Regions from separate parts of the Stenotrophomonas sp. INTA L402-1 genome, predicted to be linked through region 2. Evidence: predicted binding sites of a transcription regulator. Region 2 holds the regulator's gene; each other region holds the start of a gene.
What was found. Region 2 encodes FliA, which starts transcription of late flagellar genes. Its sites were predicted from a motif close to TAAAGTTTNNCNNNCNNNGGCCGATAA; they were not measured.
Positions count from the first base shown of each region.

Region 1: the regulator FliA is predicted to act here: its motif matches at 3,558-3,584, upstream of AC5O77_RS16675 (methyl-accepting chemotaxis protein).
Region 3: the regulator FliA is predicted to act here: its motif matches at 6,074-6,100, upstream of AC5O77_RS18550 (GGDEF domain-containing protein).

Region 1 is NZ_JCAFWP010000032.1:20,650-31,271, forward strand. Features, by position in the region: gene mutS (DNA mismatch repair protein MutS) at 1-303, opposite strand, end outside; gene AC5O77_RS16660 (O-antigen ligase family protein) at 644-1,921, shown strand; gene AC5O77_RS16665 (glycosyltransferase) at 1,921-2,913, shown strand; gene AC5O77_RS16670 (barstar family protein) at 2,943-3,335, opposite strand; gene AC5O77_RS16675 (methyl-accepting chemotaxis protein) at 3,616-5,838, shown strand; gene AC5O77_RS16680 (glycine zipper 2TM domain-containing protein) at 6,005-6,373, shown strand; gene AC5O77_RS16685 (ABC transporter permease) at 6,493-7,620, opposite strand; gene AC5O77_RS16690 (ABC transporter permease) at 7,617-8,804, opposite strand; gene AC5O77_RS16695 (HlyD family secretion protein) at 8,789-9,802, opposite strand; gene AC5O77_RS16700 (TolC family protein) at 9,795-10,622, opposite strand, start outside.
Region 2 is NZ_JCAFWP010000001.1:128,602-139,223, forward strand. Features, by position in the region: gene motD (flagellar motor protein MotD) at 1-560, opposite strand, end outside; gene AC5O77_RS00520 (flagellar motor protein) at 562-1,302, opposite strand; gene AC5O77_RS00525 (chemotaxis protein CheA) at 1,404-3,236, opposite strand; gene AC5O77_RS00530 (protein phosphatase CheZ) at 3,239-3,844, opposite strand; gene cheY (chemotaxis response regulator CheY) at 3,844-4,236, opposite strand; gene AC5O77_RS00540 (RNA polymerase sigma factor FliA) at 4,294-5,037, opposite strand; gene AC5O77_RS00545 (MinD/ParA family ATP-binding protein) at 5,034-5,921, opposite strand; gene flhF (flagellar biosynthesis GTPase FlhF) at 5,908-7,530, opposite strand; gene flhA (flagellar biosynthesis protein FlhA) at 7,676-9,736, opposite strand; gene flhB (flagellar biosynthesis protein FlhB) at 9,781-10,622, opposite strand, start outside.
Region 3 is NZ_JCAFWP010000040.1:24,444-35,065, reverse strand. Features, by position in the region: gene AC5O77_RS18580 (benzoate/H(+) symporter BenE family transporter) at 1-661, shown strand, start outside; gene AC5O77_RS18575 (DUF2628 domain-containing protein) at 668-1,441, opposite strand; gene AC5O77_RS18570 (D-hexose-6-phosphate mutarotase) at 1,491-2,357, opposite strand; gene AC5O77_RS18565 (lytic murein transglycosylase) at 2,398-3,666, opposite strand; gene egtD (L-histidine N(alpha)-methyltransferase) at 3,751-4,725, opposite strand; gene egtB (ergothioneine biosynthesis protein EgtB) at 4,722-5,993, opposite strand; gene AC5O77_RS18550 (GGDEF domain-containing protein) at 6,144-7,424, shown strand; gene AC5O77_RS18545 (YchJ family protein) at 7,428-7,820, opposite strand; gene AC5O77_RS18540 (sulfite exporter TauE/SafE family protein) at 7,923-8,702, shown strand; gene AC5O77_RS18535 (ATP-binding protein) at 8,994-10,622, opposite strand, start outside.

The DNA.
Region 1 (10,622 bases), on a different contig from region 2:
GACGATGCGCACCACCTTGCGCTCGACCAGGCCCTTGGCCAGCGCCGGGTCGCCGATCTGCTCGCAGATCGCCACCGACTCGCCCAGCGCCACCAGCCGTGCCAGGTAGCCTTCATAGGCATGTACCGGCACGCCGGCCATCGGGATCGGTGCGCCGCCGGAGCTGCCGCGCTGGGTCAGGGTGATGTCGAGCAGGCGCGCCGCCTTACGGGCGTCGTCATAGAACAGTTCGTAGAAGTCACCCATGCGGAAGAACAGCAGCAGGTCCGGGTAATCGGACTTGGCCGCGAAGAACTGCTTCATCAGCGGGGTGTGTTCCTTGGACGCCTTGGCGTTGCTGGTGTTGTCTTTTGTATCAGTCACTTGGGGCGTTTCGCGTCTTGGCAGGGCGTCGGGGCGTGGCCACGCGCAGGCATGGCCGGAGAGGACATTAGTGTAGCGACCTGGGGAGGTCGATGATCCGCGGCACCCGTGCTGGGCCCGGGGGCTGTCCGTGTGCCAACGGCTGCGCCCCTGCGCCGGCACTTTGGTTGATTTCCCCAGGGGCCCACGGTAGTGTCAGCCCCGGCGATTTCCGCCAAGCGGCCTCCATGGAAACCGGGGCGACTTATCCCCCGGGCGGGCGTTGATGGAAAGAACAAGCATGACTGCAGCCTGCATGGCCGCCGAACCTCGTTACACCTGGCGTACCGTCCTGCTGAGCATCCTGGTCGCCATCGTTCCGCTTGCCGGCTCCGCACCCTACACCTTGCTGAAGGCGGTGCTGCTGCTGGCCCTGCTGGTCACCGGCGTGGTTCTGATCCGCCGCCAGCCCGATGTCCGCCTGCGCTACCGCATCGCCCGGTTCATCGTGATCGTCTGCTTCCTGCGCCTGGCTTATGCCTTCTACAGCATCCTCTGGCACGGGCTGCGCTGGAACGAGCTGGATCTGCCGGCGCAGACACTGCTCTACCTGGGCACCGCTGCCGTGTTCGCCACTGCGCTGGACTGGCGCCTGATCTGGAAGATCTTCGCCGTGTCCACCCTGGTCTTCGGCGGGTCGTGCATCGTGCAGCACCACGTGATGGGCCTTGAACGCGCGCACGGTTTCAGTGGCGGCGAATGGACGGCGATCGAGTTCACCATGGTGACGCTGTGCATGGCGTTGTTCTCGGTCATCCGGTTGATCCAGCCCAATGTGCATCCGGCCGAACGCTGGCTGCACGGCGTGGCCATCGCGGTCGGCGTCTACGGTTCGATCCTGGCGCAGAGCCGCGGGCCGATCCTGGCGTTCATTCCCGCCATGCTGATGGTGATTGCGGTGCACGTCCGGCGCACCCGGCGCTGGCGGGGGGCACTGGCCTTCGTCGGTGCCCTGGTCATTGGCGTGGTCGGTGCCACCTCGGTGCTGAACCATGAGGTGATCCAGCGCTTCGGTGAGGTCAGTGGCGAGATCTCCGGTTTCAACCAGGAAAACGAGGTCGGCTCGGTCCGCGAGCGCATCGCCATGTGGGGCGTGGCGGTCGACGCCTTCGCCGAGCATCCCGTGGCAGGGGTGGGCCTGAACCAGTTCGGTACCTATGCACGTGAGGGCATCGCCCGCGGCGAGGTGTCCGAGTCGATCTTCCGCTACAACCACCCGCACAACGAGTACCTGGAAGCGGCGGTGACCGGTGGCGTGCCGTTGCTGCTGATCATGCTGCTGGTCTTCATCCTGCCCGGCATTCATTTCGTGCGACGTCTCGGCCACGCCGACGACATCACCGCGATGATCGCCACCGCCGGACTTGCCGTGGTCATCGTCTATGCGCTGTCGGCGTTCACGGACAACGTGTTCTACCGGGCGATGCCCCATTCGTTCTATTTCTACCTGGTGCTGGGCTTCATGCTGGCGACCGCCTTGCCTGCGCGCGACCTGCGCCGGCCAGGGAGTCCCTCCTGATGGCGCATATCCACCTGCTGGCCGCCGACAACCAGCGTGGCCTGTCCCATGACATCCAGGTGATCGAGCGCTCGTTGCAGCAGCTCGGGCACACGGTGACGGTCAGCCGTCTGGACGCGGTGCGCAATGGGGGGGCCTGGAAGCTCCGCGGGATGCGCCTGCGCAGGCTGCTGGCCTCGTGGCTGAGCCTGGGGCGCACGCCGGCCCGGTTCGACATCAACATCTCGCTGGAGCATGTCCGGCCGGCAAGCTTCGGACTGGCCGAGGTCAATCTGTTGATTCCGAATCCGGAATGGGTGTCCGCACGCAGCCTGCGGATCCTGCCGCGGTTCGATGCGTTGTTGACCAAGACCGAAGACGCTACGCGCATCTTCAATGCGCTGGGCATGCGCGCACTGGAAGTCGGTTTCTGCAGCCGTGACCGCTACGACCCGGCGGTGCCGCGCAGGCCGCGCACTTTCCTGCATGCAGCTGGTACCAGTCGCATGAAGGGCACGGCAACGCTGGTCGAGGTCTGGAAGCGCCATCCGGAGTGGCCCTTGCTGACCATCCTGCGCGGCGGCCCTTCGGACGAAGATGAGGGCGGGGCCGCGAACCTGCGGATCGTCCGCGAGCGCCTGCCCGACCAGGAGGTGCAGCGCCTGCAGAACGAACATGCGTTCCACCTGTGCCTGTCGCAGACCGAAGGCTGGGGCCATTACCTGGTGGAAGCGATGAGCTGCGGGGCGGTGGTGATCACCTGCGATGGCGCGCCGATGAACCAGATGATCGACGACAGCCGCGGCATCCTGGTTGCCGCGCACGAGGGCGAGCCCTGCCATCTGTCCAGGACCTGGCATGTGGATGAGAAGGCACTGGAACAGGCCGTCGAGCATGCGCTGGCGATGGATGAGGCCGAGTGGACCCGGCTGGGCGCCAATGCACGCGCATGGCACCTGGCCAGCGAAGTGGCGTTCCCACGCCGGCTGGGCGAGGCCCTGGCCAAGCTTTGAGCTGATGGGGGCTGGTTGCTGCAGAGTGCTCAGCCTGGCACCAGGGTGATCTGCGGATGGCTGCCGAAGATCTCCATGACGATCTCGAAGTAGGTCTGTCCCTGGCCAAGCGACAGTGCCATCAACTGAGCGTGGATGGCCGGACCGTTGAACCTGCCGCCCTGATCGAGTTTCGACTGCAGCCAGGCGCGCGTCGTCTCGCGGCCCAGTGCCTCGCGGCTGTGGGCGATGTCGCGCCACACCACCGTGGCGGTGGCATGACCGGCGAGCGCGCCGTAGCCCCCGTGCAGCAGGTCATCAAGCGCGTCCAGGCTTGCGCCCAGCTGCCAGTCTTCGTCGGCCATGAACACACGATTGATTTCCACGTAGAGGCTGGCGATGTCGTTGATGGACGCGCCTTCGATGTGCAGGATCCGTGTCATCTGCAGACTGTAGCCCTCCGGGGCGACGGTTGTGTCCGGCGCAGATAATCCGGGCCGCCTTGGATGGGGTGGTGTTATTATGGTGTTAATCCTGCGTGATTTTCATCGGGCGTTGGCGTGGCAGCGGTATTCGATAAGGATATGGCGCCATTATCGGCCGCTGCATTTTCTGACTGCCTGCACAGTTCCATATATTTGGATCGGTCCATATATAAAGTCCCGTAAAGTTTCCCTCCGCTGCGCCGCCATCGAACGTACGGCCACGATCAAGGGAATTGAGATGCTTGCCTTACGTAATCTCCGTGTGGGATCCCGGCTTGGCGCCGGCTTCGGTCTGCTGCTGCTGTTCATCATGGCCATCGTCGGCCTGGTGCTGTATGGGAATCAGCTGAAATCCGCCCAGTTCGAGAAAGTGGTGGACGTCAACATGGTGAAGATGCGCCTGTTGAATGACATGCTTGATACCAACAACGCGGTGCTGATGCATCGTCGCCTGATGGTGATCAAGCGGGGTGACGAGTTCGACAAGGATTACCAGCGTGCCCAGGAGTTGTCGCGGACCTATGACGGTATCTGGGCCAAGTACATCAAGATTCCGCGTGACGCTACCGGCGATACCCTGGTCGCGCGCATCGAGGCGGCCCGCAAGGCCACCGATGCATCAACCCAGCAATTGCATGAGCGCATGAAGGCGGGGGATTTCGATGGTGCAGCGAAGGAGCTGCTGGCCGAGCACGGATTGGCAACGGCCTGGAATGAATCCATTTCGGCCCTGCTGCGCCACCAGGAAGCACTGACCGAACGCAGCCGCGAAGAGTACCGCGCAACCGAATCGTGGACCGGCACGCTGTCGATCGCGTTCGGGGCACTGAGCCTGTTGCTGGGGACGTTGGCGGCCTGGGCGATCACCCGCAGCCTGACCCGCCCGCTGGAAGGAGCGGTGAAGCTGGCCGACGGCATCGCCAGTGGCCGCCTGGACAGCAGCATCGACGCCACCGGCAACGACGAGGTGACCCAGCTGCTGAAGTCGATGCAGCGCATGCAGGCACAGCTGCAGTCGGTGATGGCGGCACAGGGGGAGCTGGCCCGCCAGCACGATGCCGGCAGCCTCAGCTACCGCATGGACGAGAGCGCGTTCCCCGGTGACTACGGGCGCATGGTGCATGAGACCAATGCGCTGGTTGGATCGCACGTGCAGGTACAGAACCGGCTGATCGAGGTGATGAAACACTACGCACGCGGCGATCTGTCGGTGGACATGGACCCGCTGCCGGGCGAGAAGGCGGCGATCACCCAGGCGATGGACGAAACCAAGTCCAGCCTGTCGGCGATCAACAGCGAGATCCGCCGGTTGGCGACAGCGGCCGCGGCAGGCGACTTCAGCCTGCGCGGCGACGAAGATCGCTTCGCCTATGATTTCCGCGACATGGTGGCCGGGCTCAACCGCCTGATGCAGACCACCGACGAGAACCTGGTGCAGGTGTCGACCCTGCTGCAGGCCATCTCGCGCGGCGACCTGACCGTGCGCATGCAGGGTGATTTCCATGGCGTGTTCGCGCGCATGCGTGATGACTGCAATGCCACCGTCGACCAGCTCAAGCAGATCGTCGGCCGAATCCAGTCCAGCGCCTCCAGCATCAATCTGGCCGCAGGTGAAATTGCTTCGGGCAACACCGACCTGTCGCGGCGTACCGAACAGCAGGCGGCAAACCTGGAAGAAACGGCAGCATCGATGGAGGAGCTGACCTCCACCGTGAAGCAGAATGCCGAGCATGCACGGCAGGCCAACCAATTGGCCATCGGCGCGCATGGTGTCGCCTCGCAGGGCGGTGAAGTGGTGGGCCAGGTGGTCACCACGATGTCGGCCATCGAGGCATCGTCGAAGAAGATCGCCGAAATCATCTCGGTCATCGATGGCATCGCCTTCCAGACCAATATCCTCGCGCTGAACGCGGCGGTCGAAGCTGCGCGTGCCGGCGAGCAGGGCAGGGGCTTTGCAGTGGTGGCCAGCGAAGTGCGTACGCTGGCGCAGCGCTCGGCGGGTGCGGCCAAGGAGATCAAGGGGCTGATCGAGGATTCGGTCGGCAAGGTCGCCGACGGTTCGGCGCTGGTCCGCCAGGCGGGCACCACGATGGGCGAAATCGTGGCCTCGGTGCAGCGCGTGACCGACATCATGGCCGATATCTCTGCTGCCTCCCAGGAGCAGAGCTCGGGCATCGAACAGGTCAACCAGGCGGTGGTGCAGATGGATGAGACCACGCAGCAGAATGCGGCGCTTGTAGAAGAGGCCAGTGCGGCGGCACGCTCGATGGAGGAGCAGGCCAACCTGCTGGCCGAGGCGGTTTCGGTGTTCCGCACGGGGGCAGTGACCGCTGCCGCCGCGGTGCGCCCGGCGCTGGCAGCCGTGGCGGCATCGGTTGCGCCGGTGCGCCGGCCCGCGGTGCTGTCGCCGCGGATCGAGCCGACGCTGGCGGCCAATGCGGGTGGTTGGGAAGAGTTCTAGAAGAGGGCAAGGTCGGCAGGGAGACGGCGCCCATCGCGACGGCTGGTCGCGATGGGCGCGGATTTTCTTCCTGAACGTGCGATGGCCGATGAAGTGGCGGACACGCGCATTTCACTTCCGGTTGCCAACCGCGGGAGGACACTGGCGCCATACCGGAACTCAGGAGATGGCCATGAAGACCTCGACCCGATTGCTTGTGCTGGGCACCCTGCTGGCGGCTTCGTCGGTGGCCGGCGCGCAGACCTATGGCCCGCGCGATGAGGGACGCAAGTTCAACGACGGCAGCCGCGTGGTCTGCAAGAACGTGGAAGTGCAGCGCAACTCGCGCGATCCGAACCGCATCACGGGTACCGCTACCGGCGCCGTGATCGGTGGCCTGCTCGGCAACCAGGTAGGTGGCGGCAACGGCAAGAAGCTGGCCACCGTGGCAGGCGCCGTTGCAGGTGGTGCGGCCGGTCGCCAGATTCAGGGCAACAGCCAGCAGAAGAACGGCGACCGCGTGGTGGAACGTCGCTGCGAACGCGTCTACCGCTGATTGACCGACCTGGTTGGCCCTTCCACGATGCAGTATCCGAACGCCGGCCTCGCGCCGGCGTTCTTCGTTGCAGGAAAAGGGGACGGAGGGGATTAAGTCGCAATCCCCCAATCTGCCGTTTACGACTTAATCCCCTCCGTCCCCTTTTTTGCGAGGAGGCGCCAGGTGGCGAGGCTGCCGTAGAGCAGCAGCAGGACGGTGAGGGTGACCAGTTCGTGGCTGACTTCGGCCAGGCGGGCGTCCATCTGGTTCAGGCGCACCATCAGGTTGATGCCCGAGGTGGTCGGCAGAAGCTGCGCCAGCCAGACCAGCGGTGGTGGCGTCATCACTGCCGGCCACGACAGGTTGGCCAGGAAGAACAGCGGGATCGAGGTGGCGATGATGTACTGGAAGGCGCGTTCGCGGGTGCGGAAGAAACTGCCGACGAACAGGCCGAAGGCCACGGTGGCGGCGATGAACAAGGTGCCGCCCAGCAGCTGGCCCAGCGGATTGCCGCCGCGCGGGTAGTCCTGCACCCAGGCGGTGAAGCCGGCGTAATAGAACAGGCCAAACAGGCCGATCAGGCCGAAGCCCAGTGCCATGCCGGCCAGGGTCGGCAGGTCGAAGCGCAGGCGCCGGCCGAGTGCGAGACGACGGCCACCGAGCAGGACGCCGATGCCCATCAGCAGGGTCTGGTGCACGATCAGCTCGGCCACTCCCGGCACGATGGCGCTGCCGTAGCCTTCCTGGGTGTTGTACAGCGGGCGCTGCACCAGCGTGACCGGTGGTGCCTGCGGTGCGCCCATGAAGGCGGCCTGGCCGACCACGGCATCACGTCCGAACGCGCCCAGTGCATCGGCCACGCTGCCCAGCACCCAACTGGCACGGCCCAGGTAGGCGCCGTTGCCGAGCAGCACCAGCTTGGCCGGATGGCCGCGCAGGATGTCGCGCTCCAGGTCGGCCGGGATCAGCACGATGCCTTCGGCGTGGCCGGCTTCCAGCTGCTGGCGCGCGCTGTCGATGTCTGCCGGTTGTCCGATCACGCGCGCAACACGGAGTGCATCGAGCTTGCGCAGCAGCTCGCGGCTGGTCGCGCTGTGGTCTTCATCCACCACCAGTACCGGCAGGTTGCCGGCCACCTGGTGGCGATACGCGGCCGGGTAGAAGAACGAGTACAGGATTACCGCGCCGACCATCACTACGATCGCATAGCGGTCGCACAGTACCGCCATCAGGGTCTGCCGCAGGCTGCGCCAGAGTGCGCTCATGCGTCGGCCCCCGCCGGTTGCGCGGCTTCGGGCGTACGCGCGAAGGCGATCAGGCGCAGCCCACCGATGCTGCCAGCCACCACTGACATCAGCAGCAACGTGGCCATCGGCCATACCGAAACCTGCAGCGGCGAACCGATGAACTGTTGCTGGGTCTGCAGCTTGATATAGGCGCTGAGCGGCAGCAGCTGATGCCAGACGCGGGTGAATAACGGCCCGTCCAGCACCGGGAAGGTGGCGCTGGAAAATGCCAGTGCAGTACCGATGCTGAGGCCGACCGCGGACAGCGCGGTACCCATGTCGCGGGTGACGCCGACGAAGAACAACGCGTAGGCGGCAGTAGCCAGGTAGAACAGAGGTTGTGCGAGCAGCAGCAGGAGCACGCTGCCGGCCACACCGTCGCCGCGCAGCCAGGCCAGGTAACCGATGCCGAGCGCGCCATACAGCGAGAACAGCAGGACGTACGGCGCGATCTTGCCGGCAATCGCCGGCCACGGTGTGCGGCCGAGCCGGGCGGGCAGGCTGCCGTCGCGGATCTCGCGGCCGAGGCTGCCGGCCACCGCAAGTGCCAGCACCAGCGACAACACCGCCGGGAAGATCAATGGCAGCAGGAACAGCTCGTAGCTGCGCGCCGGGTTGTACAGGATGTCCGACTGCACCGCGATCGGTGCCGCACGCAGCTTGCCCGGGCCGACCTGCAGGCCGATGCGCTCGCGCAGCAGGCGTGCGTTCCAGGCCGAGACCGCGTCGCCGATATCGCGCGCCGCGGACTGGCCGGTGGTCATGTAGGTGGCGTTGTAATAGGCGAACACCGTGCCCTGGCGCCCACGCAACGCCTGCCGGGTGACATCGCGCGGCACCAGTACGATGGCGAACACATCCAGCCGACGCAGCTGCGAGCGTGCGTCTTCCAGGTCCACCGGCTGGCTGGCGATGCGCACGCCGGGGCTGGCATCGAGCATGCGCAGCAGCAGGCGGCTGTCGCTGCTGTGGTCAAGGTCGACCACCGCGATCGGGATGTCGCGCATCACCGAGGGCGTGAACATCCACGCCATCACCACTAGCATCAGCAGCGGCAGCAGGGTGACCAGCAGCAGGTCGGCGCGGTTGCCGCGCAGCGACCGCAGCTCGCGCCGCCAGCTGGCGGCGAAGCTGCTGCTGTCGGGGCTCAGTGCTGGGGCCATGCGAACAGCACGCTCATGCCGGGGCGGAAGCCCTCGATGCGGCGTACCGGGCGCACCCGCACCTCGAAGCTGCGGACGTCGTAGCCGGACGACTGGCGGGTGGTCCGCCAGGTCGCATAGTCACCGGCCGGATTGATGAAATAAACCTCGAACTCGCCGTTCTGGCCAAGCGCCGGCACGCTGCCCTGCAGCTTGCTGCCGACCTTCATGCCCTGCATCTGCGATTCGCGCAGGTTCATCGCCACCCACATGCGGTCGATGTCGACCAGGGTGAACACCGGGTAGCCGGCCGGCACCAGTTCACCCGGGTCGGCCATGCGCTTGTTGATCTCGCCGGCCACCGGCGCGCGCCCTTCCACTTCGACACGCGCGGCGTTGACTTCGGCCACCGCGCCCTGTGCCTGTTGCACCTGGCCCTGCGCGGCACGCTTGTCCTGCTCGCGTGCGCCGGCCAAGGCCATGTCGTACTGCGCGCGGGCGGCACGCGCCAGTTCGCGCGAACTGGTGGCCTGGGCATGCGCTTCATCGCGCTTCTGCCGGGTCATCACCCCTTCGTTGAACAGGTTCTGCACGCGCTGGTAGGTGGCTTCAGCCAGCGTCGCACCGGCTTCAGCCCGCTTCCAGTTCGCTTCGGCGGCGCGGATGTCCTCGCTGCGCGCACCTTCGTCGGCCTTGTCGGCCACCGCCTGTGCGGCGGCCAATGCGCCGTGCGCCTGCTGTTCCTTGGCGGCCACTTCGGGGCTGTCGAGCAGGAACAGCACCTGCCCGGGCTGCACGCGGTCGCCCTCGCGCACCTTCAGTTCGGCCACGCGCGCGGTGATCTTGGCGGCCACGTTGATGGTGTCGGCGTCGGCCATGCCCTGGATCTGGTCGGCCGGGCTGCGCCAGGCCAGCCACAGGCCGAGCACCACCACGACCAGCAGCACCACTATCAGGATCGGGCCCAGGCGGCGCTTGGCCGGGGGCGTCGTTGCATCGTCGTGCAGCACATCACTCATGGTCGATCACCTCGTCCGCACGCCGCCGGAACTCTTCGAAACGGTCCATCTGTCCACTGACCTCCAGCAACTGTGCCAGCGCAATATCGTATTGGTAGGCGGCCTGTGCGCGCTCGACGCGGGCGCCGCCGAGGCCGAGCCGCGCGTCGATCACATCCAGCGAGGTGGCCTGGCCTTCGCGGAACGCCAGCTCCTGCAGGCGCAGGTTTTCCTGTGCCTGGGCGATGCTGCTGTCGAGCAGCACGTACTGCTGGCGCGCGGTTTCCAGTTCGTTCCAGGCCTTGCGCACGCCCAGTGCGACCTGGTTCTCGGCCTCGCGCAGGCCCGCTTCGGCCTGGTCCTGCTGCGCACGCGCGGCGCTGATCTGCGCCGGCCGCGAATTCGGCGACAGGAAGGTGTACTTCAGGCCGATGCCGAACGCCCAGTCCGGATCGGTCAGCATCTCGTCGCGGCGGCGGAAGTCGTACTGGCCGAAGGCGAAGATCTGCGGCTTCAGCTTGGCCTGCTGCACGCGCACGCCCTGTTCGGCCTGCGCCACCATCGCCCGCAGGCGTGCGATCTGCGGCTGGCGCGCCTGCGCCGTGCGCTCGAAGCTGGCCACCGGTTCCAGCGGCACGCGCTGCACGAACAGCGGCGACACCGGCTGCACCTCGCCACCACTGCGCAGCAGCGTGGCCAGCGCGGCCTTCAGCGTGGCCAGGTCGTTCACCGTCTTCTGGTATTCGCGCTCGGCCTTGTCGCGGGCCACGGTGGCCTGCAGGCGCTGGGCGCGGGTGGCGAAGCCCTCGCGTTCCAGCTTCTCTGCGTCGGACAGGTGGCG
Region 2 (10,622 bases):
AGGCTGGCCAGGGTCTGCCGCGCATGCACGTCCAGCGCCGCCGAGCCGGTGGGGAACAGGATGTCGCTGTTGATCTCGACTTCGATCCACAGCTCGGTGCGGCGCACGCTGATCATGCCGCGGTCGATCAGCGGCGCGAGCGCGGCGGTCAGGCGGTCGGCGATGCTGTTGAGCTGGCGCTCGGCGCGCGCGATCTGCTCCTGGTTGTGCACCGAAACAGGCATACGCATCTGCGAGGCCATCGACGGCAGCAGGGTCGGGTCGTGCGACGGCGCAGGCGCCGAGGGCCCGATCTTGGTGCCGGACTTGATCACCGAGGGGCTGTCCCAGCCGCCACCCTGCACCTGCTTGTTACCCACCTGTACCGGATTGATCGTGCGCGGCGCGCCCCCGAAGGCATCGGTCAGCGCGTCGGCCATGATCCGGTACTTGCCTTCGTTCACCGAGGAAATCGCGTACATGACCACGAAGAAGGCGAGCAGCAGCGTCATCAGGTCGGCATAGGGGATCGCCCATGCTTCGTGGTTGGCGTGCTCTTCGTGGTGCTTGCGGCGGGCCATGTCAGTGCAGGAAGCCGGAGAGGTTGGTTTCGATGTTGCGCGGGTTTTCGCCCTGGGCGATCGAGATCAGGCCTTCGATGACCATTTCGCGGTCGCGGGTGTTGTGCGAGATCACACTCTTGAGCTTGGCGGCCACCGGCAGGAACAGCAGGTTGGCCGAGGCGATGCCGTAGATGGTGGCGGTGAACGCTGCGGCGATGCCGTGGCCGAGCTTGCTCGGGTCGGCCAGGTTCTTCATCACCGCGATCAGGCCAAGCACGGCACCGATGATGCCCAGCGTCGGTGCATAGATGCCCATCGCTTCGAAGACCTTGGCACCGGCCTGGTCCTGGTGTTCCTGGCTGCCCAGTTCGATTTCCAGCATGTGCCGCATCGATTCGGGTTCGACGCCGTCCACCAGCAGCTGCAGGCCCTTGCGCAGGAACGGGTCCTGCTGTGCTTCCACCTGCGATTCCAGGCCCAGCAGGCCCTGGCGGCGGGCGATGTTGCTCCACTCGACGATCTGCTGGATCAGTTCGCGGCGATCGCTGTGCGGCGGGCGCACGACCCAGCGCACGATCTTGAAGGCATGCTTGAACACCGCCGGCGAGGTATGCAGCAGGATCGCGGCGACGGTGCCGACGATGACGATCACGAACGCCGCAGGCGACCACAACGACGCCAGGCCGGCGCCCTTGAGGATGCTGCCGCCGACCAGCGAGGCCAGGGCGAGAAAGAGTCCAATGAGGCTGAGTCTATCCATGGTTCCGGTATCGGCGTGTATGAATGGGACTTGAGACACCGGTAGATCGCGTACAGACGGTAGTCACAGTTTTCGGGGCGCCGGGCATGGCCCGGCGGGGGTCATCGCAGCCCGTCCACGTCCAGGATCAGCGCCATGCGACCATCGCCGATCAAGGTTGCACCGGCATAACCGCGCAGGCCGCGCAGCGCTTTCGGCAGCGGCTTGATGACCACTTCCTCACGCCCGCGTACCTGGTCCACGACCAGCCCGAAGCGCGCTTCGCCAGCTTGCAGCACCACGATGGTCAGCAGCGGCGAGGCGGCCGGCGTCACATCCAGCCACTGGCGCAGATCGACCAGCGGCAGCGTGTGCGAGCGGCGGTCGAGCACGGCACGGCCATCGAACCAGCCCAGCGAGGTGCGCGGCGCGTGCAGCACTTCCATCACGCGGGCCAGCGGCAGCGCATAGACGTCCTCGCCGGCCTGCACCAGCAGGGTCGGCAGGATCGCCAGGGTCAGCGGCACGCGGATCAGGAAGCGGCTGCCACGGCCCAGTTCCGACTGGATCTGGATCTGGCCGCTCAGTTCGCGGATGCGTGACTGCACCACGTCCATGCCGACGCCACGACCGGAGATGTCGGTGACCTGCTGCTTGGTCGAGAAGCCGGGCAGGAACACCAGGTGCAGGCACTCCTCGCTGCTCAGGCGCGCGGCGGCTTCCGGATCGATCAGGCCCTTCTCGCGCGCCTTGGCGCGCAGCTTTTCCGGGTCGATGCCGGCGCCATCGTCCTGTACCTCGATGCTGACGTAGTCGCCTTCCTGCTGTGCGGACAGGCGCACATGGCCCATCCGTGGCTTGCCCTGTGCCTCGCGCAGGTCGGGCATTTCCACGCCATGGTCGATGGCGTTGCGGACCAAGTGCACCAGCGGGTCGGCCAGCGCTTCGACCAGGTTGCGGTCGAGCTCGGTCTCGGCGCCGATCAGTTCCAGGTCCACTTCCTTCTTCAGCGAGCGGGCGACGTCGCGGGCAACCTTGGGGAAGCGCGAGAACACCTTGCCCACCGGCTGCATGCGGGTACGCATCACTGCCGACTGCAGGCGGGCCGTGGCGATGTCCAGGGTGGACACGGCGCGGTCCAGCTCTTCATCACGCAGGCGTGCGCGCAGGGTCTTGAGCCGATTGCGTGACAGCACCAGTTCGCCGATCAGGTTGACGATCGCGTCCAGGCGCTTGGTGTCCACGCGCACGGTATGTTCGGCCTCGGCCAGCGGCTTGGCGGCCGGCTTCGCCACCGGTGCCGGTGCGGCGACCGGGCGCGGCGCTGCGATCGGTGCCGGTGCCACCACGGCCGCAGGCTTGGTGCCCGGTGCGGCGCCACCGTGCAGCTGGTCGAGCAGGGCTTCGAACTCGTCTTCGCTGATCAGTCCGTCGTCGGCCTTCTTCGCTGGCGCGACCGCGGTCGGCGCGTTGCCACCATGCAGCTGGTCGAGCAGAGCCTCGAATTCGTCGTCGGTGATCAGGTCGCTGCCACCCGCGATGGGTGCTGCGGCGGCGGCGGGTGCAGCCACGGCACCGCCGTGCACGTCGAACTGTGCGATCAGGTCCGGCGGCGCATAGCCCGGCTCGGTGCCGGAGGAAACCGCGTCCAGCATCGATTGCAGGTAGTCCAGCGATTGCTGGGCCGCGTCGAAGTGGTGGGCCTGCAGCACGGCCTGGCCGGCACGTGCGGCGCCCAGCGCCTCTTCAGCGGCATGGCACAGCTCGACCATGGCGGTGACGCCGAGGAAGCCGGCGCCGCCCTTCAGCGTGTGGTAGCCGCGGAACACCGCATTGAGCTGTTCGCCGTCCTGGGGTGCCTGCTCCAGCGACACCAGCTGTTCGCCCAGGCGATCCAGGATTTCCTGCGCCTCGATGATGAAATCGGCAGTGATGTCGTCGGATACCGCGCTCATGCTTACAGCCCCAGGTCCGACAACAGGTCGTCGGCGTCGTTCTGCGAGACCGCGTGGCGGTCCAGTCCCTTCAGTGCCGGCCCGGCCAGTTCCGGGTCGGTGCGATGCTGTTCCGGCGGCAGGCCGAGCGCGCCGAAGCCTTCGTGCACGCGGCGGACGATGCCGACCACGCGACGGATGATCTGCCCGGTCAGGTCCTGGTAGCTCTGGGTCAGGGCGATCTCGGTCAGGTTGTGGCGGATGCGCTCGAGCTGCGCGTCCTGGCCCGGCTGCAGGCCTTCAGCGCGCAACTGTTCGGTCAGGCTGCGGCATTCCTCGGCCAGGTCCAGGGTGCGGTGCGTCGCCTGTTCGGTCATCGCCACCACGTGGTCCAGTCGCGCGCAGGCGTCGTCCAGTTCGCCGGCTTCGCTCGGCACGGTCGGCAGTTCGCCCAGCGCCTGTCCCAGCTCGCGGGCCAGCCGCGAGAGGCCGCTCATCATCGGCTGCGTGCGCAGCGCGACCAGCCCATCGATGCGCTGCCGCCAGGCGGCCTCGTCACCGGACTCGAGTGCGTCCAGAGCCTCCTGCAGGCGCAGGGCGAGGGCGTTCTTGTCGACCGTGGTATCCATCAGGCGCTGGCCGCCAGGCGTTCGAAGATCTTGCCGAGCTTCTCTTCCAGCGTCTGCGCGGTGAACGGCTTGATGATGTAGCCGTTCACGCCGCTCTGGGCGGCTTCGATGATCTGCTCGCGCTTGGCTTCGGCCGTGACCATCAGCACCGGCAGGGTCTTCAGCTTGGCATCGGCACGGATGGCCTTGAGCAGCTCGATGCCGGTCATCACCGGCATGTTCCAGTCGGTGACCACGAAATCGAACGGCTGGCTCTGCAGCAGCGACAGCGCGGCATGCCCGTCCTCGGCTTCGGCGGTATTGGTGAAGCCCAGATCGCCCAGCAGGTTCTTGACGATTCGACGCATGGTCGAGAAGTCGTCGACGATCAGGATGCGCATGTTCTTGTTCAAAGCAGAATTCCTTTGTTGTTCATTCCGGACGGCCGGGGGCAGCCGCCTCGGGGATGTTCATTCTTCGAGGCCTGCGTCGGCAGCCTCGAACAGCTTCAGCCGGCCACGCAGGCGCAGTACCGCCTGGCCGTGGATCTGGCAGACCCGCGACTCGCTCACGCCGAGCACCGCGCCGATCTCCTTCAGGTTCAGTTCCTGCTCGTAGTACAGCGAGAGCACCAGTTGTTCGCGCTCGGGCAGGTGGCCGATGGCCTTGCCCAGCTCGCGACCGAACTCGCCGCGCTCCAGTACCTGCTGCGGGGTCGGCCCGCCCTGGGCGACGGTGTCCAGCTCGCCCTGGTCCTCGATGCGCGATTCCAGGCTCAGCACCTGGCCACGTGCAGCGTCTTCCATCAGCCGCAGGTACTCGGGCAGCGGCATCTCCATCGCGGCGGCCACTTCAGTGGCGCTGGCGGCACGGCCACTGCTCTGTTCCAGGCGGCGGATGGTGGCGGCGGCATCACGTGCACGGCGGTGCACCGAGCGCGGGACCCAGTCACCACGGCGGATCTCGTCGATCATCGAACCACGGATGCGGATCGAGGCGTAGGTCTCGAAAGAAGCACCCTGGTCGGCGTCATAGCTGCGCGAGGCTTCGATCAGGCCCATCATGCCGGCCTGGATCAGGTCGTCGACCTCGACGCTGGCCGGCAGGCGCGCGGCCAGGTGGTGGGCGATGCGCCGCACCAGGTCCGAATGCTGGGCGATGACTTCGTTCGCCGCCGAGCGCTGCACTTCCCTGTACTGGGCTGCGCCTTTCATGCCGTCACCCCACGCTGCTTGAGGATGCGTTCGAGGAAGAACTCGACGCCGCCACGCGGTTCGGTCGGCGCCTGCCAGCGCGCGGTACGGCGCGCGATCTCGGTGATCGCCAGCGCCGCCGGGCTGGACGGATAGGCCTTCACCACCGGCTGCTGGCGCTGCACCGACAGGCGCAGCCAGTCATCCTGCGGCACGCAGCCGAGGTAGTTCAGCGAGACATCGGCAAGGAACTTCTCGCAGACGCGGGTCAGCTTTTCGTACAGCACGCGGCCCTCGTTCGGGTCGCGCACCATGTTGGCCACCACCTGGATGCGGTCCACGCCACGTTCGCGCGACAGTACCTTGATCAGTGCGTAGGCGTCGGTGATCGAGGCCGGCTCGTCACAGACCACCACCACGGTGTCCTGTGCGGCCTGGCAGAAGGTCAATACGCCATCGTTGATGCCGGCGGCGGTGTCCACCACCATGATGTCCAGCTCGCGTTCCAGCTCGGAGAACACGTTGACCAGGCCGACGTGCTCGGCCGGGGCCAGCTCGGCCATGTGGCGGCGGCCGGACGCGGCCGGGACGACCAGCACGCCGTTCGGGCCTTCGACGATGACGTCATCCAGCGTGCAGCGGCCGGCAACCAGGTCGGCCAGCGTAAAGGTGGGGTTCAGGCCCAGGATCACGTCGATGTTGGCCAGGCCGAGGTCGGCGTCCAGCAGCAGCGTGCGCTTGCCCATGCCAGCCAGCGCCACGGCCAGGTTGGCCGACACATTCGTCTTGCCCACGCCGCCCTTGCCGCCAGTGACCGCAATGGTGCGCACAGGGCCGAGCGGCTCGCTGCGGGTGGCCGACAGCGGGAAGGTCTTGGTCAGCTTGGCGTACTCACGCGACGGCATGGTTCAACTCCGGGTTGCAGGGCATATCGGCCGCGCGGCGCAAATCTTCAAGGCGAAGTACAAGATTGGCTGCGCTGGCCCGGTGCAGGTCCTCCGGGACGTCCTGGCCATCGGTCACCCAGGTGATCGGCAGGGCATGATCCACGGCCACCGACAGGGCGTTGCCGAAGCGGCCGGTCTCGTCCAGCTTGCTCAGTACCAGGCCCTGCAGGTTGGCCGCGCCGAAGCGGCGGACCACCTCGTCCATGTCGCCGAAGCTGGTGTTGGCCGGCAGCACCAGCAGGGTGCGGACCTGGCGGGCGGCACGCAGCCACTGCAGCTGGGCGGCCAGGGCGCGGTCGCGCGGGCCCAGGCCGGCGGTGTCGATCAGCACCAGCTTGTAGTCCTTCAAGCGTTCCAGCAGCTGGTCCAGGTCGGTGCCGCTGTTGGCCTCGTGCACCGCGATGCCGAGCTGGCGGCCGTAGCCGTACAGCTGCTCGCGGGCACCGATGCGGGTGGTGTCGGTGGTGACCAGGGCCACGTCACGCGGCGCGTGCTTCTCGGCGAAGCGCGAGGCCAGCTTGGCGATGGTGGTGGTCTTGCCGGCGCCGGTCGGGCCGACCAGTGCGATCACACCACCTTCTTCCAGCGGGTCGACCGGGGCGATCGGCAGCTTGCGCGAAATCAGCCCCAGCATCAGGCCGCGGCCTCGATGGGCCTCGGTCTCCAGCGGGATCTGCATGGCCACGTCGCGGGCGAGGCCGGCATCGAAGCCATACTCGTCCATCAGGTCCAGCGCGGTGGCGCGCACCGGGCAGCCGCGCAGGCGCTCGTCGGTGAAGCGGTTCATCTCGCGCTCGATCACATGGCGCATGCCGGCCACTTCCTGGCGCAGCTGGCGGATCTCGGCGTCGTCCTGGGCCACCAGGGTCAGTGCCGGGGCTGGGGCGAGCACGGGGGCAGCGCCGGTTTCGTCGCTGGCTTCGACCGGTGCCGGTCCGCTGGCGACGATCCCGGGTTGCGCTTCGGTCACGGCAGCGGTCGGCAGCGGCGGCGGCTGCACGGCCGACGCCGCGCTTTCGTGATGCGTCTCGTGCGGCGGGTCGATCTGGAAGCGGGCGCGGTTGGCCGGTGCGGCGGTGCTGGGCGCCGGTGCGACGATGGCTTCGGCGAACGGAGCGAAGATCTGATCCGGCAGCGCCGGTTCGTTGACGGCGGCGCGTGCCAGGGTGGCGGCGAAGCCGGTGCTGCCGCGGGTCGGCACGATCTCGTCGGCGCTGTCCAGGGTGCGGCCGGTGGCGCCGACCGCAGCGCGGGCGAGGGCAGCCACGGCCGAGGTGGTTGCGGCGACCGGTTCCGGTGCAGGGGTATTGCTGCGGCGGCGGGTGACCGCGGCGATCACCGCGTCGGCGGCGGTGCGCGGCTTCGGCGCCGGCGGCGGAGCGATGTCACGACGCGAGGCTTCCAGTGCACGCTGCACGGCGCTCTCGTCGTAGTTGGCGGCGGCGACGATCTCGATGCCTTCCTCGATCCGGCGGTTGGACAGGATCACGGCGTCAGGACCATGTTCCTTGCGCACCAGGTTCATGGCCGAGCGCATGTCGGCGGCGACGAATCGTTTGATTTTCATGCTGTGGTCACGGGACGAAGACGGCGGGGTGGCGGTCGGAGAACTCGGGTGGTCGGTGGTCTGCACGGTGCGGGTTCCCCTTGGTATCTGTCTGTTGCGTTGGTTCGAAAGTGGTGTCTGTTTTCTGGCGCATCGGAGGGCGGCGTCAGCTGATCGTTCCGACCAGCTTCAGGCGCTTGTCCTCCGGCACCTCGCTGTAGGCCAGGACCGACAGCGACGGAACGCTGTGGCGGACCAGGCGGGCCAGCGCGGCACGCACCGGGCCAGGTACCAGCACGACCGCGGGCTCGTTGCGGGCTTCCTGCTTGCTGACACATTCGGCCAGGCTCTGGTGCAGTCGCTCAGCGAGTCCGGGTTCCAGCGCGGCGCCGTTGCCCTGCGTGGACTCCTGCAAGACACGTTCCAATTGTGGGTTGAGCGTGAACACCGGCAGCTCCGCCGACATTCCGGCGATCTCCTGCACGATGAAGCGGCCCAGTGCGGTGCGCACGGCGGCAGTCAGCACGGCCGGGTCCTGGCTGCTGGGCGCGTGTTCGACCAGCGCTTCGGCGATCTTGCGCAACTGGCGGATCGGAATGCGCTCGACCAGCAGGTTCTGCAACACGCGCACCACCGCCGACAGCGGCAGCGCCTTCGGCGTCAGATCTTCGACGAGCTTGGGCGCGCTCTTGGCCAGGTTGGCCAGCAGGTGCTGCACTTCCTCGTGGCCGAGCAGTTCCGGTGCGTGCTCGCGGATCAGGTGCGACAGATGGGTGGCGACCACGGTGGCCGGATCGACCACGGTATAGCCCAGCGTTTCAGCCTGGGCACGCTGGTGCGGTTGGATCCAGGTCGCGTCCAGGCCGAACGCGGGGTCCTTGCCGGCGATGCCTTCCAGCGCGCCGAGGGCGCTGCCCGGGTCCAGCGCCAGTTCGCGGTCGGGGTGGATCTCGGCGGTGGCCACCGGTACGCCATGCACCAGCACGCGGTAGCCGTTGGCCGGCAGCTCCAGGTTGTCGCGGATGTGCACCGAGGGGATCAGGAAACCGACGTCCTGGGTCAGCTTGCGGCGCACGCCCTTGATGCGTGCCATCAGTTCGCCGCCCTGGTTGCTGTCCACCAGCGGAATCAGCCGATAGCCGACCTCCAGGCCAAGCGGATCGACCGGGCGCAGCTCGTCCCAGCTCAGTTCGGCGGTGGGCGCCGGTGCAGCCGGGCGACCCAGTGCGTTGAGCGCGGCGGCGTCATTGCCTGCGGCTGCCGGATCGGTGGCCGCGGCCTTGCCCTTGCGGTAGACCTTCCAGGCGATGAAGCCGAGGATCGCGGACAGTGTCAGGAAAGCGACGTTGGGCATACCCGGCACCAGGCCGACCACGCCAATGATTCCGGCGGTGATCGCCAGCGCACGGTACTGGCCGAACACCTGGCCGGTCATGGCCTGGGCCATGTCCTGCGAACGCGAGGCGCGGGTGACCAGCATGGCCACGGCGCTGGAGACCAGCAGCGCCGGCAGCTGCGCCACCAGGCCATCACCAATCGACAGCAGGGTGTAGGTGGCAGCGGCATCGCCGAACGGCATGCCATGCTGCAGCACGCCTACGGCCAGGCCGCCGAGCATGTTGATGAACAGGATCAGGATGCCGGCAATGGCATCACCACGGATGAACTTGCTGGCACCGTCCATCGCGCCGTAGAAATCGGCTTCCTCGCGGACTTCCTCGCGGCGCAGCTTGGCTTCTTCACGCGTCAGCAAACCGGCGTTGAGGTCGGCGTCGATCGCCATCTGCTTGCCGGGCATCGCGTCGAGGATGAAGCGCGCGGTCACTTCCGAGACGCGGCCGGCGCCCTTGGTGATGACCACGAAGTTGATGATGGTCAGGATCGCGAACACCACGATGCCCACTGCGTAGTTGCCGCCGATCACGAATTCGCCGAACGCGGCGATGACCTTGCCTGCGGCGTCGTGGCCGTTCTGGCCGTTCAGCAGGATGACGCGGGTGGAGGCGACGTTCAGCGCCAGCCGCAGCATGGTGGTGATCAGCAGCACGATCGGGAAGATCGTGAAGTCCAGCGGGCGCTTCACGTAGACCACCGCCAGCAGCACCATCAGCGAGATGGCGATGTTGAAGGTGAACAGGGCGTCGAGCACCGGCGCGGCCAGCGGCACCACGACCATGGCCAGCAGGGCCAGCACGATCAGCGGTGCGCCAAGGCCCTGGCGGATCATTTCCAGCGCGCGGCGGGTGTTGAAACCGGTGGAGGGCTGGGCGCTCACGGGCGGCCTCCCTTGCCGAATTCATCCACCTGGATGTGCGGGGCGTCCGGCATCGGGCCAGTGCGCCAGGCGCGCAGCTGGTAGACGTAGGACAGGACCTGGGCGACGGCCGAATACAGTCTCACGGGGATTTCCTTTCCGAGTTGGCCTTCCCGATACAAGGCGCGTGCCAAAGGCGGGGCGGAGACGATCGCCACCTTGTTGCCGTCGGCCACTTCACGGATGCGCAGGGCGGTCTCATCCACACCCAGGGCGACCACTTTGGGGGCGTTCATGGCGCCGCCCTCGTATTTAAGGGCGACCGCGTAGTGGGTGGGGTTGACCACCACCACGTCGGCAGTGGGCACCGCCTCCATCATCCGGCGGTTGGCCATCTGCTGCTGCAGCTGGCGGATGCGGCCCTTGACCTCGGGGCTGCCCTCGCTTTCCTTCATTTCCCGGCGCAGCTCTTCACGCGTCATCTTCAGCTTGCGCATCCAGTTCCAGCGCTGGTAGGGCGCATCGATGGCAGCCAGCACCAGCATCGCGCCGGCGGTGGCCAGCAGCAGGCGCAGGGTGAAGCCGAGGCCGTCGGTGATGGCGGTCTCCAGCGGGTGGTGGATCAGCCCGCGCAGGGTGTCGAAGCCGGTCCACACCACCAGCCCGGCGGCAACGCCGACAAAAGCCACGCGCAACAACGACTTCGTGAACTCGGCGATGGCTTCCGGGCCATACAGGCGCTTGAGCCCGCTCATCGGGTTCATGCGGTTGAAGTCGGGCATCATCGCCTTCTGCGACCAGCGCAGGCCGCCCATCACCAGCGGGGCGACGAAGCTGGCCAGCAGGCAGACCAGCACCA
Region 3 (10,622 bases), on a different contig from region 2:
GGTCATCGCCACCCTGCTGGTCGGCATCGCGGTGGCGGCCAGCCGTGGCCTGCTGCACGCACAGCAGGTGCAGCTGCAACTGGCGGTACCGCAATGGGTGACCCCATCCCTGTCCTGGACTGCAGTGGCTGGCATCGCCCTGCCCCTGTTCGTGGTCACCATGGCCTCGCAGAACATTCCGGGCGTGGCGGTGATGCGCGCATCCGGCTACGACGCCCCGGTGTCGCCGCTGATCGGCTGGATCGGTGTGGTCAATACGCTGCTGGCACCGTTCGGTGCATACGCACTGAACCTGGCGGCAATCACCGCAGCGATCTGCATGGGCCGCGATGCGCATGAGGACCCGGCACGACGCTATACCGCAGCGATGGCGGCCGGCGCCTTCTACATTGTCGTCGGGCTGTTCGGCGCCACCGTGGCCGCACTGTTCGCGGCGTTCCCGAAAGAGCTGGTGGCCTGCGTGGCCGGTATTGCGCTGTTCGGCACCATCGCCAACAGCCTGGCCAGTGCGCTGGCAGTAGAGCGGGACCGCGAGGCGGCACTGGTCACCTTCCTGGTCACCGCCTCGGGCGTCTCACTGGCCGGCATCGGCTCGGCGTTCTGGGGCCTGGTGGCCGGTGCGCTGTGCCTGGTAGTACTGCGGCCCCGCCAGGGACGCTGACCTGCCCTACCCCGCCAATGCGGCGCCGACGGTGCTCAGCACCACCGCGATGACGATGGCGATCAGTGTGGCGACCACGCTGGTGCCGCCGCGCGCGGTCAGCTCGCTGCGCAGCCGTGCGTCATCGCCGCCGGTGACGGCACGGGCCTGGGCGATCAGGCGCTGGCAGTGTGCCAGGTACCAGCTGTTGCCAAAGATGCCGGTGGTGATGCTGAGCGCGAAGGTGATGACCAGTGACAGGCCATCCGGCACATCCAGCAAGGTCTCCACCACACTGATCAGCAGCAGCAGGCCAGCCCACATCGCCGCCAGGCGGTACATCTTGCGGTACATCATCCAGATCAGGCCGAGCAGGAAGGCCGGCCAGTGCCAGGTGCCACTGCCCGTGGCGATGCCCTGATCCAGCCGCCAGCGCTGGCGATAGATCGGGAAGTTGCCACCGACCACGCTGGCGTACAAGGCCATCTCGCCCTCCAGCCCGGCCGCCGCAGCCACATCCGGTGCAGCGACCGGCGCACGATAGGGGTCGGACGGATCGCCGACGCTCGGCGCAATGACCTCAGCCGCAGGCGCTGCGTCGATATCCAGGACCGGAGCCACCTCGACCTGCGTTGAGGCCTGATCCAGCTCCGCCAACGGCCGCCAGGAGGGCATGCCCTCGCACCAGAGCAGCGTTCGCGCCGTGACCGTCCCTTCCCGCTGCAGCTGGCGAAGACCGGCCAGATCCACCGGCCCACTGCTCTGCCTGCCATTGGCGTACCACCATTGTGCTTCCTGCATGTTTTCCGTCCTTGCTACTGCATCGACAAACTGAAACCGCTGCCAGCGCCTACAGCCCGGTACTGGCCAGGGTCTGCACCAGCTGATGGCGCTCACCCGGCGCAAGCGTAATCTGCTCCGGGCCTGCGTTGGCCACTTCCAGGCAAACGTAATCGTGCCAGCCATCGCCGACATCGGCCATTTTCGCTGCCGCCTCCGCACCGGGATTCCAGGCCACCAGCGTCTGGCTGCCTTCGCTGCGGATCTCGATCCGCCGCTGCAGTACGGGATCACGCAGCACGTAATGGCCGCCGGCACCGGTATAGATGCGATCGCTGCGACCGGGGTCACGCGGATCGCGCAATGACCACGGTCCCTGTTGCAGGCGCAACTGCGCATAGTCCTCGTACTTGTCCAGGTACTGCAGGCCGTCAAGGCCCTCGACCTCGACCTGGTTGGCATCGCCCACCCGGAAATAGCTGTGCAGGGCCTGGGTGAAGGTCACCGGCGAGGTTCCGGTGTTTTCGGTGACGAGCTGCTGACGCAGCTGGCGGCCGATGCGCAACTGCATCTGCAGGCGCAGGCCGGGATCGGCGCAGGGTGCAGGTGCCAACTGCAGCTCGACCTCACCGTCATCGCTCTGGCTGGCCTGCAGAAGCTCCCAACGCGCGGTGCGCACCAGGCCATGCGCGGGCACATCATTGTTCTGGCCCTGGCGGCCGAACCACGGCCAGCACACAGGGACGCCACCGCGGATGGGCGTGGGCAGCTCGGCGCGCGTGGGCGAAAGCCACAGTACATCGGGCTGCCCATCGGGAATGAACGACAGCAGCTGTCCGCCGAACACGCTGATGACCGCCGTCGCGCTGGGGGTGCGCACGTGCCAGGCCTCCAGCCCGTGATACAGGCCGCTGCTGATGTCCGGATCCGACTGCATGCGATGACGCTCCTTGAAGACCGCGGCGATGATGTCGCGGTCAGCGTGCCTGGGGCAAGGCCTTCTGCGCAGCGGGTGCGATGGCGGCCGCCTCTTCCTGCAGCGCGCGCAGGATGCGCTGGCCGGCACGCCCATCGGCATTGGCCCAGCCCAGGCGCTGCTGCTCGGACTGGATCGCGCGACGGGTGGCGGTACCGATCATGCCGTCGGCGGTACCGATGTCGTGGCCACGCGCCAGCAGCAGGGTCTGCAGCTGACGGCGTTCATCGCGGCCGATGCCGGGATCATCCGTCGGCCAGGCGGTGGCCAGCCCGTTGCCGCCACGCAGCTGGTCAGCCAGCGTGGCGATCGCCAGCGCATAGCTTTCGGCGGCGTTGTAGCTGTAGATCGCGTCGTAGTTGCGGAACACCAGCAACGCCGGGCCCTTGTTGCCGGCCGGCAGCAGCAGGGCGGCGCGCGCATCCGCCGGCAGGTTGGCCGGAGCCAGCGCACTGCCATCCAGCGCGGTCAGGCCCTGCGCACGCCAGTCGGCCAGGGCGCGACGCTGGGTACGTCCGGCCTGGCTGGCGTTGAAGCCAGCGGGAACGAGAACTTCCATGCCCCACGGCTCGCCACTGCGCCAGCCGGCACGCTTGAGGTAGTTGGCAGTGGAGGCCAGCGCATCGGGAATGCTGCCGACCAGATCGCGGCGGCCATCGCCATCACCGTCCACGGCGATGCGTGCGTAGGTGCTGGGCATGAACTGCGTATGCCCGAAGGCACCGGCCCAGGAACCGGTGAGGCCCTGTGCCTGCAGGTCGCCGCGGTCGATCAGCTTGAGCAGTGCCAGCAATTCACCGCGGAAGAAAGGTTGGCGACGGCCGGCGCAGGACAGCGTGGCCAGTGACTGCAGCAGGGGGCGCTTGCCGAACACGCGGCCGTAGTCGCTCTCCACGCCCCAGACCGCGACGATGGTGGCCGGATCGACGCCGTACTGCGCCGACACTCGATCGAGCAGGTCGCGATGCTGCTGCAGCATGGCGCGACCATCAGCCACGCGCTGGCGATCGACCAGCGCGGCCAGGTAGTCCCAGATCGGCGTGGTGAATTCCGGCTGCGCGTCGAGCAGGCCGAGCACGCTGGGGTCCGGGGTGAGGCCGGCGGTGATTTCGTTGAAGCGCTCGGCGCTGATGCCCTGGCTGGCGGCCGTGGCCTGCAGGCCCGAAAGGCAGCGGCTGAAGGCCGGATCGACGCTGGCATCCGGTGCTGCAGGCAGCGCGGGGGGCGAGGCGAGAGCGGCCGCCAGGCCGAGGGTGGTCAGAATGGGCATGGCGTCCTCCGTGTTGCCGTTGCACGGCCATCTTAGGGGTAGCGGTGCTGCAGAACCTGAAGGGGTACCGGCTGGCCGGCCGCCCTAGATGGCACGCAGCAGGCGCAGGCCGTAGGCGGGACTGTCGGCATTCCAGCGCTGCGTGACCTGCAGGCCCGCCTGCTGCAGCAGCGCCTCGAAGCTGTCGTCGGTGTACTTGTGGCTGTACTCCACACGGATCGGTTCGTCGGCGGCGAAGTGGAAGGTGCGGCCGTCCAGATGCACATCCTGCGCCCAGCGGCTGACCAGATCGGTTTCGATGCGCAGCCGCGCGGTGCTGTAGCAGGCACGGTGGTGGAAGCCGTCGAGGTCGAAGTCGCTGCCGATCTCGCGATTGAGCCGGGCCAGCAGGTTGAGAGTGAACGCGGCGGTGACACCCTGCGTGTCGTTGTAGGCCGCTTCGATCAGCGCCGGGTCCTTGTGCAGATCGATGCCGACCAGGGCCAGGCCGTCGCGGCCCATCGTCTGGCGCATCGCCCGCAGCAGTGCGACCGCGTCTTCGCCTTCAAAGTTGCCCAGCGTGGAACCGGGGAAGAACAGCAGCCGTCGCGCGGGTTCGCGCTCGGGCATGGGAACGGCGACGGGGCGGGTGAAGTCGGCACAGACCGGCAGCATCTCCACCTCCGGCAACGCCGGCGCCAGATGATCGATGCTGGACAGCAGCGCGGCCCGCGAGATTTCAATCGGCGTATAGGCCACCGGGTCGTGAAGTGCGGCCAGCAGCAGCGCGGTCTTGCGTCCGCTGCCACTGCCCAGCTCCACCACGTGCAGACGCGGGCCAACGCTGCGGGCGATGTCCGGCAGCACACGCTTCAGCAGGGCCAGCTCGGTGCGCGTGGGGTAGTACTCGGGGGTCTGCGTGATCTGCTCGAACAGGCGCGAGCCACGCGCATCGTAGAAGTACTTGGACGGCAGCTGGCGCGGCGTACGTGAGAGTCCGGCCACTACGTCGGAGAGGATCTGCTGCCGCCCGGGGGTGAGATCGGTCAATGCCTGCAGCGCGTCATGCACGGTGCTCATGTGAGGTCCCTGGCCAGGCGCAGCCCGGAGAACTGCCAGCGCGCCGGCGGCATGAAGAAGTTGCGGTAGCTGGCGCGCACATGGCCGCGGGGTGTCGCGCAGCTGCCGCCACGCAGCACCCACTGCCCGCACATGAACTTGCCGTTGTACTCACCGAGGTTGCCGGCGAAGGGACGGAAGCCCGGATAGGCGCCATACGCGCTGTGGGTCCACTCCCAGACATCGCCGAACAGCTGCCGCATTCCACTGCCCTGCGATGCCTGCGGATGCAGCCGGTCGTCGTCAGCGAAATGGCCGCGCAGCGGCTGCGACGCAGCGGCGGCTTCCCATTCGTACTCGCTGGGCAGGCGCGCGTCGGACCAGCGGGCGCAGGCATCGGCCTCGTAGTAGCTGAGGTGGCAGACCGGCGCGTGCGGATCCAGTTCGCGCCAACCGCCCAGGGTGTACTCGCGCTGCAGGGCGTCATCCCAGTACAGCGGGTGCTGCCAGCCCTCGGCTTCGCGCAGCGCCCAGCCTTCGCTGAGCCACCAGCGCGGTTCGCGATAGCCACCGGCGTCGATGAAGGCCCGGTACTCAGCATTGCTCACGGGACGCTCGGCCAATGCGTGCGCGGGGAGCAGCACGCGGTGCGCTGGCGATTCGTTGTCGTAGGCGAACGCGGCCTGCTGCGGCCATGCCGCGGCGCCGACGGTGACGATGCGCTCGGGTGATTCGATCCAGCCCTGCGCACTGGCAGCGCTGGTGGCAGGCTGCAGGTCCTCGCGGTAGGTGGGCTGCAGCGGGTTGCACCAGAACGCATGCTTGATGTCGGTGAGCAGCAGTTCCTGATGCTGCTGCTCGTGCTGCAGGCCCAGCTGCAGATGCTGCAGTGCCTGTTCATCGAGATCGCCCGCCGCCAACCGCGATTGCACCTGCGCATCGACCTGCTGGCGGTAGTCGCGCACCTGCTGCAGCGACGGGCGCGACAGCAACCCGCGCTGTGGCCGCGCATGCGCCGGGCCGATGCTCTTGTAGTAGCTGTTGAACAGGTAGTCCCAGCCCGGGTCATGCGCTGGCGCGGTGGCGAAACCCGCCAGCACGAAGCGTTCGAAGAACCAGGTGGTGTGGGCCAGGTGCCATTTGCTCGGGCTGGCGTCAGCCATGCTCTGCAGCATGGCGTCCTCGGCACTGAGCGGCGCGGCCAGCTGCAGGCTGCGCGTCCGTACATGGGCGAACTGGCGGGCGAGATCGTGCTGCGGGGCAGCGACGGCGGCGGGTACGCTGTCCATGTGGGCAGCATCGGCGCTGGACGGTGAGTGCGACGTCATGGTTCGGCGTCACTTCGTTCACATGGATGAGCCTGCCGCATTCAAGATGCAGGCACGCACGCCGCTAACGGCAGTGCTGCGGCCGCGTCGTCACCGCGCTGGAATTCCTGCTTGCCCCTGCATCCGCTCCGCCAGCCTGCGCATTACCTGTTCGTGCTGCCTGCCGTGCTGGTTGCCGTGGTGGTGTGGACCGCATTGGATACCGCAGACGTGGCCAGCCCGGCGCAGCGCATCCTGCCCTGGCTGCTGGCCTGCCTCGGTGCCGGCCTGGCCCTGCTCTACCACCAGGTGCGCACGTTGTGCCTGCTGATGGTTGTGGCGGTGATGTTCGCGCTGCTGCACCAGGACGTCGCTGGCTACCTGCGCAATGGCCATGTCACCACGCTGACACCGCTGCGCTTCCACGCCATCTCGGCCTGGTTGCCGCTGTTGTCTGCCGGCCTTGCGTTGTGGCCGGAGCGCGGACGGCGGCGCCAGGACCTGCTGCTGCGCGGTATTGCCATCGGCACCGCGGTGATGATCTTCCTGCTGCTAGCCACACAGCAGCCGCGCGGCATGCACGATCTGCTGTCGAACCGTCACTGGGCCTGGATTCCCGCCGACTGGAACGCGCTGGCGCAGCTGCCGGCGCTGCTGTTCCTGCTGGCGACCGCAGCGTTGGGCTGGCAGGCGTGGCGGCATCCTCGGCCACTGCACACGGCGATGCTGCTGGCCCTGCTGTGCCTGTGGTGGATGCTGCCGCGGATCTTCCTGCAGCCGGTGCTGCTGCCGGCGCTGAGCAGCGCCGCCCTGCTGCTGATGCTGGGCGCGATGCTGCAGGAGTCCTTCCACATGGCCTTCCGCGATGAGTTGACCGGCCTGCCGGGGCGACGGGCATTCAACGAGACCCTGCAGCGGGCACGCGGCACCTACAGCATCGCGATGGTGGACGTGGACCACTTCAAATCATTCAACGACACCCATGGCCACGACACCGGAGACGATGTACTGCGCCTGGTGGCCTCGCGGCTGGCGCGGGTGGGCGACGGTGGCCGTGCATTCCGCTATGGCGGTGAGGAGTTCGCGGTGGTGTTCCTGGACCGCCCTGCGGCGGCCTGCATGGATGCCGTGGAGGCGCTGCGGCAGAGCATCGAGGAGACCCGCATGCAGCTGCGCGACCGCAGCACCCGCAGCCGCGATGACGAAGCCGGCCGCCAGCAGCGCGGACGCGGTGGCAGCGGCCAGGTGGTACAGGTGACAGTGAGCATCGGCCTGGCCGACAGCCATGTGGATCCGCGCCCGATGGCAGTGGTCAAGGCCGCCGACCAGGCCCTGTATGTGGCCAAGGACGGCGGCCGCAACCAGGTGCGCGCGCACGGCGGCCAGCGCGTGCTGGCTGCGCGCAGCGCGTAGGGCTCAGGCCGCGTCGAAGTAGTACCAGCGGCCGTCGATGCGCTGGAAGCGGCTGTGTTCGGTCATCTTGACCGCACTGCCGCCTCCGACGCGATAGCGCGCGGTGAAGCGGACATCGGCGCTGTCAGCACCGGTGACGGTGTGCTCGTGCACGGTCAGGCCCAGCCAATGCGTGCGCTGGCCGGGTGCTTCATCCAGTGACAGCTCGGCCGGACGCGTGTCCGGGTGCCAGCTCTGGCGCAGGTAGTCAGCCAGACCGCGCACGTAGGCGCTGTAACGCGAACGCATCAGGCGCTCGGCATCGGGCGCGGCTTCACCGGCGTGGAAACGGCCGCAGCAGGCGGCATAGTCGGCGGGCAGGCCACAGGGACAGGGATCGGCGGGTTTTCGGCTCATGCCGGCATTGTCGCCGGGTTGCGCGGATTGATCCACGCGCGGCACGGGCCAGCTGAAGCAGGACAGGCGTATGCTGTCGCGCCCCCACCTTGATTGATCGCCGTGCTGGAACTGGTTCCCCCTGAGTTGTGGTGGCTGGTGGTGATCGCCTTCATCGCCGGTCTTGTGGATGCCGCCGTGGGTGGCGGTGGCCTGGTGCAGCTGCCCGGCCTGTTCACGGTGCTGCCGCAGCAGACGCCGGCGATGCTGTTCGGTACCAACAAGTTCAGTTCGATGTTCGGCACCGGTGCGGCTGCCTGGCGCTATGCGCGCAACGTGCGCTTCCCGTGGAAGCCGGTGCTGTTCGCGGCCGGCACCGCCTTCATCTTCTCCTTCGCCGGGGCCACCGCGGTGAGCCTGCTGCCCAAGGACGCGGTGCGCCCACTGGTGCTGGTGCTGCTGATCGCGATGTTGGCATACACGCTGTGGAAGAAGGACTTCGGTGCACTGCACCGGCCACAGGAGATCGGCCGCCGCGAGCTGACCATCGCACTGGCCATTGGTGCGGCGATCGGCTTCTACGATGGTTTCTTCGGGCCGGGCACCGGCAGCTTCCTGATCTTCCTGTTCGTGCGCTTCTTCGGGTTGGATTTCCTGCGCGCGTCGGCGGCATCGAAGGTGGTGAACCTGGCGACCAATGTGGCGGCGATCTCGTTCTTCGTGCCGACCGGCAACATCCTGTGGCTGTTCGCGCTGCCGATGGCGGCGGCCAACATCATCGGTTCGGTGGTGGGCACGCGGTTGGCGCTGAAGGGCGGCACGCCGTTCATCCGCAAGCTGTTCGTGGGGCTGGTGGTGGTGCTGATCGCGCGGATGGCGTGGGATACGTTGCGTGGAGCGTGATCCACCGCGTCGCTGGCGCCTGACTCCCATGTGGGCGATCGGATGAGGGGGCATGGCAGGACACGCCGTGAACCCGTCCATGGGGGCTCGTGAGCGCCATCCATGGCGCTCGCGGTCCTGCCATGCCCCCTCACCCAACCGCTACCCGGCCTCTGCGCGAGCGCGGAAGCTGGGAGCAAGGGCAAGAGCAGAGCGACTTCCGGTAGGTGCCAACCTTGGTTGGCACACGGTTTCCGAGCGCGAAGAGCAGCCGAGCATGGCTCGGCTCTACAGGTCGCTGGACCGAGGTGGTCAGGCCTCGGCTTCTTCCGGTTCGTTGGCCTGCTGGCGGCTGCGCTCGGGCAGCTTCAGGCGCTTGCCTTCTTCGTCGTACTCGATCAGCAGCACGCCGGAGTCGTGGCGGCCGCTGATTTCGACGAAGCAGGCACCGCCGATGAACGGTTCCAGCGTCATCACCGACTTCAGCGGGGTGGCCACCACCATCTGGAAGCCGAAGTTGTCGAAGATGTTCATCGCCAGTGCGGTGAACTCGTTGTCGGCCTTGTCGAAGGCTTCGTCAAGCACGACCGCGGCGTAGCTGGGCAGCTGGCTGTCAGCGCCGCCGAGCTGGTAGCGCAGTGCCGCAGCCAGGCAGGTGGTGGCCAGTTTCTGGCGCTGGCCGCCGGACTTGCCGGCGCCGCTGCGGTAGATCTCGACCTGCTGGCGCGTTTCCGCATCCAGCTCGACGCCGATGAACTCCACGTGCATGCGCACGTCCAGCACCAGTTCGCGCCAGCGCTTGTCTTCGCCTTCCTGTGAACCCAGGCGGTTGACCAGCTGGCGCAGCACGGTGAACTGCGATTCGGCCAGCTCGCGCTGCTCGGTCTGCTGCTGCGACAGCACCTCGCGCAGCTGCAGGTGGAACTCACCGACTTCCGGCAGGCGGCGGTCGCTCAGTTCAATGGTCAGCAGCGTGCCACGGTTGAACGGCACCTGTTCCAGGCTGGCGTTCACCTCGTCCAGGCGCTGGCCGATCGACTTGCGGGCCTCGGCGCTGTGGCGCTGCAGGGCCAGCAGGTTGTTCTTGCTCTGGTTCTGCAACAGATCGAAGAAGCGCTCTTCGTGCTGCGGCAGGCCGTCGCGCTCCAGGCGTTCGAGGCGGGCGAGGAAGTCCTCGGCCGAGGCCACCGAGACGGTGAAGTCGCCCGATTCCTCCGGCCACTGCTGGATGAAGCGACGGAAGCAACCGATCAGCTGGTTCTCGATGCGGTTGAGGTCCTGCTGCGAGGACGACAGCTGCTCGTTCAGCGCGTTGCTGACCTGGCGCATGTGCGCTTCCAGCGTTTCCAGGCTGAGCGGGCCCTGCTCCTGCAGGCGCTCGGCGAGCCCGGCTTCCTGCTCCTGGGCCAGGCTCGGCAGCACCAGCGCACGGCTCTGCTGGCGGGCGCGGTCGAGGCGATCGCGCTCCTTGACCAGCTGGCCGCGCTCGACGCGGACGTCCTCATAGGTGCGGCGGGACTGCTCGATGTCGGCGCGCACGGCGTCGATCTGCTTGGCCAGCTTGGCCAGATCGGCATTGCCTTCGCGCAGGTCACGCAGGGTGGCCTCGATGTCGCTCAGGCGCTGCTGCGGAGCGGCGATGTCGATCTCGTTCCAGCTGATGCTGACCAGCTCGTGGCAGGCCAGGCGGCGTTCGTTGTCGCGGTCACGCTGGCCGCGCAGGCGCGCGATGTCAGTCTCGCAGCTGGCGATGCGCTTGGCCAGTTCCTGTGCTTCGCGCTCGAAGGCGCCCACCTTGTCGTGGTTGTTGAAGCCCAGGATCCAGCGGCGGCGGTCGCCTACCGCGCTGCGGTCGTCCTTCTCGAAACGGTCGCCCGGATGCTTGACCTGGCCTTCGCGGGTGATGCCGCGGTCGACGTTGCGCAGCTGCTTGGCATCCAC